2 regions of the Paramixta manurensis genome follow, and region 1 is predicted to be linked to the other one. Evidence: predicted binding sites of a transcription regulator. Region 1 holds the regulator's gene; the other holds the start of a gene.
The links. The regulator LexA, encoded in region 1, represses DNA repair genes until DNA is damaged. The targets are predictions, from matches to a motif close to TNCTGTATGTACATACAGNA.
Positions count from the first base shown of each region.

Region 2: PMPD1_RS10415 (metal-dependent hydrolase) is a predicted target of LexA. The motif match lies at 2,905-2,924, and genes of this name have one in related genera.

Region 1 covers NZ_CP054212.1:4,221,377-4,227,437, reverse strand. Annotated here, with positions in the region: gene plsB (glycerol-3-phosphate 1-O-acyltransferase PlsB) at 1-2,352, opposite strand, end outside; gene PMPD1_RS20350 (diacylglycerol kinase) at 2,481-2,852, shown strand; gene lexA (transcriptional repressor LexA) at 2,959-3,567, shown strand; gene dinF (MATE family efflux transporter DinF) at 3,661-4,983, shown strand; gene PMPD1_RS20335 (CsbD family protein) at 5,225-5,437, shown strand; gene zur (zinc uptake transcriptional repressor Zur) at 5,516-6,031, opposite strand.
Region 2 covers NZ_CP054212.1:2,142,754-2,148,814, reverse strand. Annotated here, with positions in the region: gene PMPD1_RS10435 (YniB family protein) at 1-102, opposite strand, end outside; gene hxpB (hexitol phosphatase HxpB) at 257-925, shown strand; gene kduI (5-dehydro-4-deoxy-D-glucuronate isomerase) at 1,132-1,968, shown strand; gene kduD (2-dehydro-3-deoxy-D-gluconate 5-dehydrogenase KduD) at 2,026-2,787, shown strand; gene PMPD1_RS10415 (metal-dependent hydrolase) at 2,943-3,524, shown strand; gene PMPD1_RS10410 (L-cystine transporter) at 3,705-5,096, shown strand; gene katE (catalase HPII) at 5,302-6,061, shown strand, end outside.

The DNA of each region.
Region 1 (6,061 bases):
CACGCGTAATGTCTCGTCTAACTGCGCGTCGCCGGTATCACTGATATAGCCTTCATCGCGTAATGTTAGAACCAGCGATGCGAATACCGCCTTATCGAAAAACTCCGGCGCATTAATACCGTGCAACACCGACAGGCGTTGTGCCATGGTTCGGCTCTCTTTCTCCAGCGAACCGCGGTTAATGGTTGGATTCGCGCTCAAAATGGAGAAGGTAATGGTGTAGCGCTGTAATGTTTCACGCACGCCAGCCGCCAACAGTTGCAAGGAGCGTAGGCGTGGCGGATTAATACGCAGCGAGTTTTCATCGCTGACTACCAGCCCCTGGCGTGCTAGTTCGGCGGTGAGATCGCTCAGCACTTGCGCTAACTCCTCTTTGCGCCAGCGGAGGAACAACTCGCTTTTCAACATTGGGTAAAGCGTGGTGACCTGATGCAGCAATTCGGCATGTGAAATTTCCCGATGTTGTTGCACGATGGCGGCAATAAGCGACGGGATCACCAACATATGATGCACATTGTTACGGTAATACGTCATCAGCACCGCTTGCTCACGCGGCAGTACAATAATTTCACCGATACTGTCCTGCTCGGTTTCGAACTTATTCATTCCCAACGCGTGGTTTAACAGGGCTTCCGGCGTAACATCCGGTACGGTGGATTCCGGCGAGTAGGGGACATTACGCAGTAATTGCAGGTAGCAATCCAACTGTTCAATTAACTGCTCGCGCGTGAGCGAACGCTGGCGCGAAGCTAATAACGCGGTCACGCACAGGTTCATGGCATTCGCGGCACCGGCATTATTGATCCGTACCATCACCTTTTGGGCAATATCATTGACCGCCGGGGTTAACCAGTTCGGGCGTTGTGCCTCAATCGGATCGATAGCCTCGCGCCACTCCGGCACCCGTTGGTTCAGATAATTGATCAGCGGTAACGGTTCGCCAAAGTTAACGTAGCCCTGCCCGAGGTTGCGTAGTTTACGCAGGCCGCGCACCATTTGCAGGAACCCTTCTTTCTCCTTCGCCGCGCCGCGCAACTCTTTCGCGTAGGTGCCAACCTCAATTACATGCTCGTAACCAATATAAATCGGCACTAATGTGATGGGGCGATTACCGCCGCGCAGCATCGCCTGGATAGTCATCGAAAGCGTGCCGGTCTTCGGATCAAGCAAGCGACCGGTACGTGAACGACCGCCTTCAACGAAATATTCCACCGAGTAGCCGCGGGTAAACAGTTCGCCGAGATACTCACGAAACACGGTCGAGTAGAGTTTATTCCCTTTGAAGGTTCGGCGGATAAAGAAGGCGCCCAGACGGCGGAAAATCGGCCCGGCAGGCCAGAAGTTCAGGTTAATTCCTGCGGCAATATGCGGTGGGACCAGCCCTTGATGATAAAGCACGTAGGAGAGCAGTAAGTAATCCATATGGCTGCGATGGCAGGGAACATAGACAATTTCGTGCCCGTCCTGCGCGAGTTGACGAACGCGCTCACCGCCGCTGACATTAATCCCCTGATAGAGCTTGCTCCATGTCCAACCCATCACGCGATCGGTCAGACGAATGGCCTCGTAGGAGAAATCAGCGGCAATCTCTTCCATGAGTTCAATGGCGTTTTGTTGTGCTTTCTCGTGCGAGATTTTTTTGCTACGCGCTTCGTCTTCTACCGCTTTCGCGATAGCTTTGGACTGCAACAGGCGGTTAAACAAATCCTGACGCGCCGGTAAGCTTGGACCAACTGCCGCCAGGCGTTGGCGGGCAAAATGCATCCGCGCCACGCGCGCCAGTTTTTGCGCAATGGTTTTATCTGTGCCGTGCTCGGTCGCCATACGGCGTAGCGAAACCGTTGGCGAGAAGCGTACAAAGCTATCGCGCCCCAGCCACAGCACGGCGAAGAATTTCTGTACGCCATTCAAAACTCGCAAATGGGGTGCCGATTCGCCCTGGATTTCACGACCCGGCGCGCGACCGAACATCACCGAAACCGGCACCATCTGCACATCTAACTCAGCGTTACTGCGGTGCAGGTCCAGATAGTCGTGGAACAGTTTGACCGATTGCAAGTTAGGCACGAAATAGGGGAAAACACGCGGGCCGTCATGGATAAACACATGGCGCGGCAGCAGCGTCCCGTCAATCTCCAGCGGTTCCAGCGGATCGGGAAGATCATAACGGCGGCATTGCATGCGCAAAGCAAGGAGATCGGCCTTTGAATCATAAGGCAATACATACATAATAGGGCGCGACGTATCGAGCCCCAATTCGGCGATCGGGTGTGATGGGATCGCCTTGCTTTTCACCAGAAAAGTAAGTGGTAAATTCAACAACTTATAATAGATTTTACGCCAACCTGACATAGACAACATGAAGCCTCTTGTTAGCAAAGCGCCGCAAGCATACCAGAAAGCGCTTCGAATATCTGTTGTGTTGCACGGTGTGCGACACCTTCACATTGACGTTAAACATTCCAAAGGGTTCCCTGATTATGGCAAATAACGTAACCGGCATGACGCGAATCATAAAAGCGGCAGGTTATTCTTGGAAAGGATTACGAGCCGCGTGGCAAAATGAAGCGGCGTTTCGGCAGGAATCGATAGCGGCGCTGGTGGCGATCGTGGTGGCATGTTGGCTGGATGTTGATGCCATTACCCGCGTCTTGCTCATCGGGTCGGTATTTCTGGTGATTATTATTGAAGTATTGAACAGTGCAATTGAAGCGGTTGTAGACCGGATTGGCAGTGAAATTCACCCGCTGGCGGGGCGCGCGAAAGATATGGGGTCGGCGGCGGTCTTGCTGAGTATTCTGTTGGCGGTCTTCGTATGGGTGATGCTGCTGTGGCCGCATCATTTGGGATGAGGCTTCCAAAAATGCACAAACCGCTGTTTTTTACCCACGTTTAGGTTTTCAATCCGTAAATACCTGTATATACTCACAGCGACTGTATAAACAACCAGGGGGCGGGATGAAAGCGTTAACGGCAAGGCAGCAGCAGGTTTATGACCTGATTCGTGACCATATTAATCAAACCGGTATGCCACCGACGCGTGCTGAAATCGCCTCCCAACTGGGTTTTCGTTCCCCGAATGCGGCAGAAGAGCATCTGAAAGCGCTGGCGCGTAAGGGCGTGATTGAGATTGTTTCCGGCGCTTCGCGCGGTATTCGCTTAATGGCGGAAGAGGAAGAGGGGCTACCGCTGATTGGGCGCGTCGCCGCCGGTGAACCTCTGCTGGCGCAAGAGCATATTGAAAGCCGCTTTCAGGTTGATCCGTCGCTATTTAAACCCAATGCGGATTTTTTACTGCGCGTTAGCGGTATGTCAATGAAAGACATCGGTATTATTGACGGCGATTTGTTAGCGGTGCATAAAACGCAGGATGTGCGCAACGGCCAGGTGGTGGTGGCGCGTATCGATGATGAAGTTACCGTTAAACGCCTAAAAAAACAGGGTAACATTGTACAGTTGCTGCCGGAAAATAATGAGTTTGAGCCTATTGTGGTCGACTTGCGTCAACAGAACCTGACCATTGAAGGTTTGGCGGTGGGCGTGATCCGTAATAGCGACTGGCTGTAACCGCCATCTGATAACGCGTCGGTCTTTGCCGCCGACGCATTGATCCTCTCTCCTCGCCGGTTTCTGCCGCGGGAGCATTGCCTCTAAACGATAATGCAACTTTTTACCGCGACGGATAAACAGCTCTGGCGGCTGGCGCTGCCAATGATCCTTTCCAATGTCACCGTTCCGCTGCTGGGGTTGGTTGATACGGCGGTGATTGGTCATCTCGACAGCCCGGTTTATCTTGGCGGCGTCGCGGTTGGCACTACGACGACCAGTTTCCTGTTCATGTTGCTGTTGTTCTTACGCATGAGCACCACCGGTTTAACCGCCCAGGCGTTTGGCGCGGGCAACACAACCGCACTGGCGCGCGCCCTGATGCAACCTTTGCTGATTGCCGTGGTTGCCGGTCTTTTCTTCGTCTTATTACGCAATCCTCTCAGCCAGTTAGCGACCGGTATTGTTGGCGGTAGCCCTGCGGTACTGGAACAAGCACATTTATTCATCTCTATTCGTTGGTTAAGCGCACCGGCAACGCTGGCAAATCTGGTTATCCTCGGGTGGCTACTTGGCGTTCAGTACGCGCGTGCGCCAGTCATTCTGCTGATTGTCGGTAACCTGGTGAACATTTTGCTCGACTTGTGGTTTGTTATCGGGTTGAAGTGGGGCGTGCAGGGCGCGGCGGCGGCTACCGCGATTGCGGAATATGTCACACTGGCGGTTGGCGTGCTGATGGTGATTCATGTGTTACGCCTGCGTGGCGTGACGCTTAGGCAGTTAAGGCAAGGATGGAAAGGGGATTTTCGTCGGCTGCTGCGCCTCAACCGCGACATTATGCTGCGTTCACTATTACTACAACTTTGCTTCGCCTCGCTGACGGTGCTCGGCGCGCGTATTAGTAGTGATGTGGTGGCGATTAATGCGGTGTTGCTGATGTTTCTGACTTTTACCGCCTACGCATTGGATGGTTTTGCTTATGCAGTGGAGGCCTTTTCTGGTGAGGCATGGGGCGCTCGCAACGGTAAGCAATTAATCAATGTGTGGCGAGCTGCCTGCCGGCAAGCGGGCGTAGTCGCTTGCCTGTTCGCAGTGATATATGCCTGTTTTGGCAGTGCGATTGTCGCCTTACTCACCTCAATACCTGAATTACGGGTAATGGCGGACCGTTACCTAGTCTGGCAGGTGGTATTGCCGCTGGTTGGGGTCTGGTGTTACCTGTTGGATGGGATGTTTATTGGCGCTACGCGCGGGCGTGAAATGCGTAACAGCATGGCCCTGGCGGCGCTCGGGTATGGGCTATCATTATTGACGTTGCCGTGGCTGGGTAACCATGGTTTATGGCTCGCAGTAGCGGTGTTTCTTGCGCTACGAGGCCTGACCCTCGGCTGGGTGTTACGCCGCCACTGGCAGCACGGCACCTGGTTTAATGCCTGACATATTTTCTTACCGCCCTCACACTCTTCTCTTACCTACTGATATTTCTCTTATTTTATAATTTTATCTGCCGCTTTCTCTGCTTTTCTGGATGGAAAAACTGGATTTTAAGGCAGGGTTGGTAATTTGCACTATAGTTAAAGTTATCGTCAGCAAGAAAATAGCGTTTTATTTTGCAGCGAAGCGTTGCTGACAGGAACAAGCCAAAGCTGTTATCACCCAAAAGCTAAAGGAAACGATTATGAACAGAGATGAAGCCGGCGGTAACTGGAAACAGTTTAAAGGTAAAATGAAGGAAAAATGGGGCAAGTTGACCGATGATGACCTTACTGTGGTAGAAGGTAAACGCGATCAGCTCGTCGGTAAAATTCAGGAACGTTACGGATACGCGAAAGACCAGGCAGAAAAAGAAGTAAGCGATTGGGAAGCGAATAATCGCGATTATCGCTGGTAAAAAATTGGATTATCGCTCTTCAGGAAGAGGCAGGCTCCTACCCTGGCACATGGAACGTGCCGCCCATAACCCTGCTGCTTATCGCCCGCGCTTTTTGGTTGCCAGATTATGATCGTGCTGGCAATTCTCCGGATGTTGACAGGCTTCGACATCGGAGCAGGAAACACACAGCCCGTGAGCTTCAATAACGCTATGGCGTAACGCGAAGCCAGATTGTCCCGCCAGACTTTGCAATATCTTCTCAACCCCTTCTGCATGACGCTCATCAACTGACCCACAACGATCGCAAATCAACATGGCTGAAGTATGTTGCGGCTCGTCGAAATGGAGGCACATCACATAGCTGTTGTTTGACTCCACGCGATGTATAAACCCTTGTTCCAACAAAAAATCCAGCGCGCGATAGACGGTTGGCGGTTTGGCCTGCGGCTCAGAAACGCGTAACAGATCGAGCAAATCATAGGCGCTAATCGCCCCGTTCTGCTCGGACATCAAACGTAGCACTTCCAGCCGTTGCGGCGTTAGACGCACATTACGTTGCTGGCACAGCTTTTCGGCCTGCAGCAGGATCTGTTCGGGTTGGCTGGTGCTCATGATAACTCTCCGGACGCTGATGAAATGTTA
Region 2 (6,061 bases), 2.1 Mb from region 1:
GCTCAGCAGAGAAATCAACGTCGATAGCAGCGCCGGAATAAAGATAATCCAGCCAATAATGCGTTTAAGGATGGCGACTCTGCCAGCCTGTTGATAAGTCATGGTTTCTCCTTGCACCTTTCGTTTGGCAATAAGTCTACCCCGACTACATCAAAAGCGCCTGGAAAATATCAGCCATTCGCGTAGCAGGCGGCTCATTCACCCCGGGTTGCGCTTCATGATAAGGTGTTGCAAAACCATAAAATGGAGTTGTTGTATGTCTTATTCTCGCCCCGTGCTTGCCGCGATCTTTGATATGGACGGCCTGTTGGTCGATTCTGAGCCTTTATGGGATCGCGCCGAGCGGGATATTTTAGCCACGCTGGATATTGATTTATCGCGCGCCGGTGAGTTGCCGGATACGCTGGGGTTACGCATCGATCAAGTGGTGCGGATGTGGTATGAAACCGTACCGTGGAACGGCCCAAGCCTGCCAGAAGTCACACAGCGGATTATTACCCGGGCGATTAATTTGGTAGAAGAAACCCGTCCGCTGTTACCCGGCGTTGAGCACGCTTTGCAGTTGTGCCATGCCAATGGGTTAAAAGTGGGCCTCGCTTCTGCCTCTCCGTTGCATATGCTGGAACGCGTGCTTGAGTTGTTCAATTTACGCCACTATTTCGCGGTAGTGGCTTCTGCCGAAGCGTTGCCTTATAGCAAGCCGCATCCGCAGGTTTATCTTGATGCTGCTGCAGGCCTCGGTGTCGACCCGCTTAACTGCGTGACACTGGAAGACTCGGTTAACGGTATGGTGGCGACCAAAGCGGCGCGTATGCGTTCGATTGTCGTTCCGGCAGCGGAATACCGCGATGACAAGCGTTGGGCGTTAGCGGACGTCAAGCTTGGCTCGCTAGAGCAACTCGCACGGCAACACCTGGTCGGCTAAGGTTTACCGCCCCCTGTTTAGCAATAATTTGCGGCCGCGCCGGGTGCGGCCCGATTTATTTTCAACAAATATGATCTGCCTGACAAAATAAATAAAACGCCATTTCATTTTTATTGAATTCACATCCCATCGTGCCTATGATGCCGTTATCGCCCCGTGTAAACCACGGTTACACCTGATAACCCGCACATCGGAGAGGCATCGACATGCACGTTCGTCAAAGCATCCATAGCGATCACGCTAAACAGTTAGATACCGACGGTCTGCGCCGCGAGTTCCTGATTGAAAAGATTTTCGACGCTGACAATTACACCATGACTTACAACCATATTGACCGAATTATTATTGGCGGCGTAATGCCGGTGCATCAAAGCGTCACCATTGGCAGTGAGGTTGGGAAACAACTGGGCGTCAGTTATTTTCTTGAGCGTCGTGAATTAGGCGTTATCAACATTGGCGGCCCTGGCCTCATTGAAGTTGATGGTAAAACTTGGGAGATCGGCCATCAGGAAGCGTTGTATGTCGGGATGGGCGCGCAGTCAGTAGTATTTAAAAGCAGTGATGCCAGTAAACCGGCGAAGTTTTATTACAACAGCGCTCCGGCCCATACCACCTGGCCAAACAAAAAAATCACCCTGCAAGAAGCTTCGTCAGCCACGCTGGGCGCTGCGGAAACCAGTAACCGCCGCACCATCAACAAATTCATCGTGCCGGATGTGTTACCCACCTGCCAGCTAACCATGGGGTTAACCAAACTGGAAGACGGTAACCTGTGGAATACCATGCCTTGTCATACCCACGAACGCCGTATGGAAGTCTACTTCTACTTTGATATGGATGAGGATACCGCGGTGTTCCATATGATGGGGCAACCACAAGAAACCCGTCACTTATTGGTACACAACGAGCAGGCGGTGATTTCACCAAGCTGGTCCATTCACGCGGGCGTGGGGACCAAACGCTATACCTTTATTTGGGGAATGGTCGGTGAAAACCAGGTATTCGATGATATGGATCACGTTAAAGTGAGCGAACTGCGCTAAGCATATCGATCAGCCCTGGCGGCTGTTCGAATGACAGGAACAGGAAGGAAGCGAAGTATGATTCTTAATGCATTTAATCTTGAAGGCAAAGTGGCGCTGATTACCGGTTGCAATACTGGATTAGGTCAGGGAATGGCTCTCGGGCTGGCGCAGGCCGGGTGTGACATTATTGGCGTCAATCGCTCCGGCCCCGATGATACTCAGGCGCAGGTTGAAGCGCTTGGGCGGCGTTTTTACAGCATTGATGCCGATCTAACCGATACGGGTTGTGTGACGCGGGTAGTAGAAGAAGCGGTTCAGGCGTTTGGGCGCCTTGATATTCTGGTCAATAATGCCGGTATCATTCGCCGCGCGGACGCCATTGAGTTCAGCGAACAAGACTGGGATGATGTGATGAATATCAATAGCAAAACGGTATTCTTCCTTTCGCAGGCGGTTGCCCGTCAATTTATCCACCAGGGCCAGGGCGGTAAGATCATCAATATTGCGTCAATGCTCTCCTTCCAGGGCGGTATTCGGGTTCCGTCATACACCGCGTCGAAAAGCGCAGTCATGGGCCTCACCCGCCTGATGGCGAATGAGTGGGCGAAACATAATATCAATGTGAACGCTATCGCGCCCGGCTATATGGCAACCAATAACACCGAGCAATTACGCAGCGATGAAGAGCGTAATCAAGAGATTCTCGGCCGTATTCCTGCCGGACGTTGGGGTAAGCCGGACGATATGAGCGGCCCGGTGGTTTTCCTGGCGTCCAGCGCGGCAGATTATGTTAACGGCTACACGCTGGCAGTCGATGGCGGTTGGCTGGCGCGCTAATTACCTAAGGTCGCGGTTTCACGCCGGTTATCGCGACCGTTCTGATGGATACTGCTGCCCCTTTATTTATTTTTCGTTACAGCGTCACCCATTCCTTTCTACTGTATAAATCCCCTATACTGGATGCATCGACAGCCATGTATCCGAGTTTCCTGATGACCGCCGAAGGCCATGTTATTTTCGCGATTGCCAGCGCTATCTTTGCCAAACGTGCGGAGCTAACCCCGGCGCTGGCACAAGGGGATTGGTGGCATATTCTCCCGGCAGTGCTGCTGACCTGCCTGTTACCGGATATTGATCATCCTAAATCAGTGCTTGGGCAACGTTTAAAATGGATCTCACAGCCGATAGCCCGCCTGTTTGGGCACCGCGGCTTTACCCATAGCCTGCTGGCGGTGCTTGGCGCACTGGCGCTGTTCCATTTACACATGCCGCGCGACGGTTGGCTACCGGCCGATGCTTTTCAGGGCATGGTGCTGGGCTATCTAAGCCATATTGCTGCCGACATGTTGACGCCCGCAGGCGTGCCGTTGCTGTGGCCATGCCGCTGGCGTTTCCGTTTGCCGCTGTTAAATAGTCAAAAAGGGAACCAGTTAGAGCGCGCGTTATGCCTGGGTTTGGTGGGTTATGCATTGTGGTTTCCGGCGGGCATGCCGCCTTTTGGTGCAACGGGTTGGCCCGCGCAAGTCATTAATAACCTGGAAAATACTTTCATTCGGTTAATTAATCACCCATAAGCGCATAAAACAGACAATAACCAGCGAAAAGTTATATCCCATTCCTTTTGGTTCTAAGGTTGCACCAAAACGAACTGTTACCATGATCACACTGGCGCAATGTCCTGCGCGATAAAAATTATCATGACTTACACCTACCACAGCGTCTTGTCGTGGATAGGTAGCTAACGGAGAACCAGGATGAACTTACCGCTCATTCTTAATATTGTGGCGTTTGTGGCGCTACTTCTGCTTCTGGCAAAAACCGGAAAGTCTAACTGGAGCCTGGCGAAAAAGGTTCTTACAGGCCTACTCTTCGGCGTGATTTTCGGCTTCGCCTTACAGGTGATTTACGGTGAAAATGCGCCAATAGTGAAAGCGTCAATTGAGTGGTTCAATATCGTCGGTAACGGCTATGTGCAGTTGTTACAGATGATTGTAATGCCGCTGGTCTTTGCCTCTATCCTGAGCGCGGTCGCGCGCCTGCACAATGCCTCTTCGCTGGGTAAAATTAGCCTGCTGACCATTGGTGTGCTGCTGTTTACCACCGCGATTGCCGCCTTAGTTGGGGTGTTTGTTACCCAACTGTTTGGCCTCACCGCCGAAGGTTTGGTTCAGGGAAGCCAAGAGACTGCACGTCTCGCCGCGCTGCAAAACAATTATGTGGGCAAGGTGGCCGATCTGACTGTGCCGCAATTGCTGCTCTCTTTTGTACCGAAGAACCCCTTTGCCGATTTAACCGGCGCCAGCCCAACGTCAATCATCAGCGTGGTAATTTTTGCGGCATTCCTTGGCGTTGCCGCACTGCAACTGCTGAAAGATGATAGTGAGAAAGGCCAGCGCGTACTGGTCGCGATCGATACGCTACAGTCGCTGGTCATGAAGCTGGTGCGTTTAATCATGAAGCTGACGCCGTATGGCGTTCTGGCCCTAATGACTAAAGTGGTCGCCGGCTCTAATCTGCATGACATTGTTAAGCTAGGCGGTTTCGTGGTCGCCTCTTATCTGGGCCTGGCGATTATGTTTGCCGTGCATGGGTTACTGCTGTCGGTTAATGGTATTAATCCCCTGCGCTTTTTCCGCAAAGTCTGGCCGGTGATCACCTTCGCGTTCACCAGCCGCTCCAGCGCCGCCACCATTCCGCTGAACGTGGAAGCGCAGACTCTGCGCCTTGGCGTACCGGAATCGATCGCCAGCTTCTCGGCCTCCTTTGGCGCCACCATTGGTCAGAACGGTTGCGCCGGTCTCTATCCGACGATGCTGGCGGTAATGGTCGCGCCAACGGTTGGGATTAACCCGCTCGACCCGGTTTGGATTGCAACCCTGGTCGGCATCGTTACCCTCAGTTCAGCCGGTGTTGCTGGCGTAGGCGGCGGCGCAACCTTCGCCGCGCTGATGGTGCTGCCCGCAATGGGGCTGCCGGTCACCCTCGTCGCGTTGTTGATCTCAATAGAACCGCTGATTGATATGGGGCGTACCGCGCTGAATGTGAATGGCTCGATGACCGCCGGTTCACTGACCAGCCACTGGCTACGTCAGACAGATAAATCAGTGCTTAATCAGGATGAGCCTACCGAACTGGCACATCGCTAACCATTCTAATGATGACTTAGGGCCGAATTCCGGCCCTTTTTTTTGCCCCGACACAGAAAATTACATCCTTTCTTTCACGCTCGCCGTTGCCCCTGCTGCCTCGCCGAGCCAGGCCTCCCGGTATCCCTGCTAATTTCAGGCGTATAACCTTCATTGTTCTATAGTTAAGGAGGTCTAAAACATGACATCAACAGGAGCAACGTAAATGTCGAAAGAAAAAGATAGCAAGGCGTTAACTCATGACGCTCCGGCAACGGGCCCCGAGTCCGCTAAACCCGGCCTTGATTCTTTAGCGCCTGAAGATGGTTCACATAAACCTTCAGCGACGCCAACGCCACCGGGCAAACAGCCCACCGCCTCGGGCAGCCTTAAAGCCCCGGATACGCATAATGCGAAAATTGACCAGTTAGAACCCCACCGTAAAGGGGGGGAAAACTATCCGCTGACCACCAATCAGGGGACGCGTATCGCCAACGATCAGAACTCGCTGCGTGCCGGTACGCGTGGCCCGACGTTGCTGGAAGATTTCATTATGCGTGAGAAAATTACGCATTTTGACCATGAACGCATTCCTGAACGCATCGTTCACGCGCGCGGCTCTGCGGCACATGGCTATTTCCAGCCTTATCGTGCCCTTACCGACTATACCAAAGCCGATTTTCTACGCGACCCGGAACAAATCACGCCAGTCTTTGTGCGCTTTTCTACCGTTCAGGGCGGCGCAGGCTCAGCCGACACCGTGCGTGACATCCGTGGCTTCGCCACCAAATTTTATACCGAAGAAGGCGTGTTCGACTTAGTCGGTAATAACACACCGGTGTTTTTTATTCAGGATGCGCATAAATTTCCCGATTTCGTCCATGCGGTAAAACCGGAACCACACAATGAAATACCTCAAGGCGCCACCGCCCATGACACCTTTTGGGATTATGTCTCGCTTCAACCTGAAACGCTGCATAACGTCG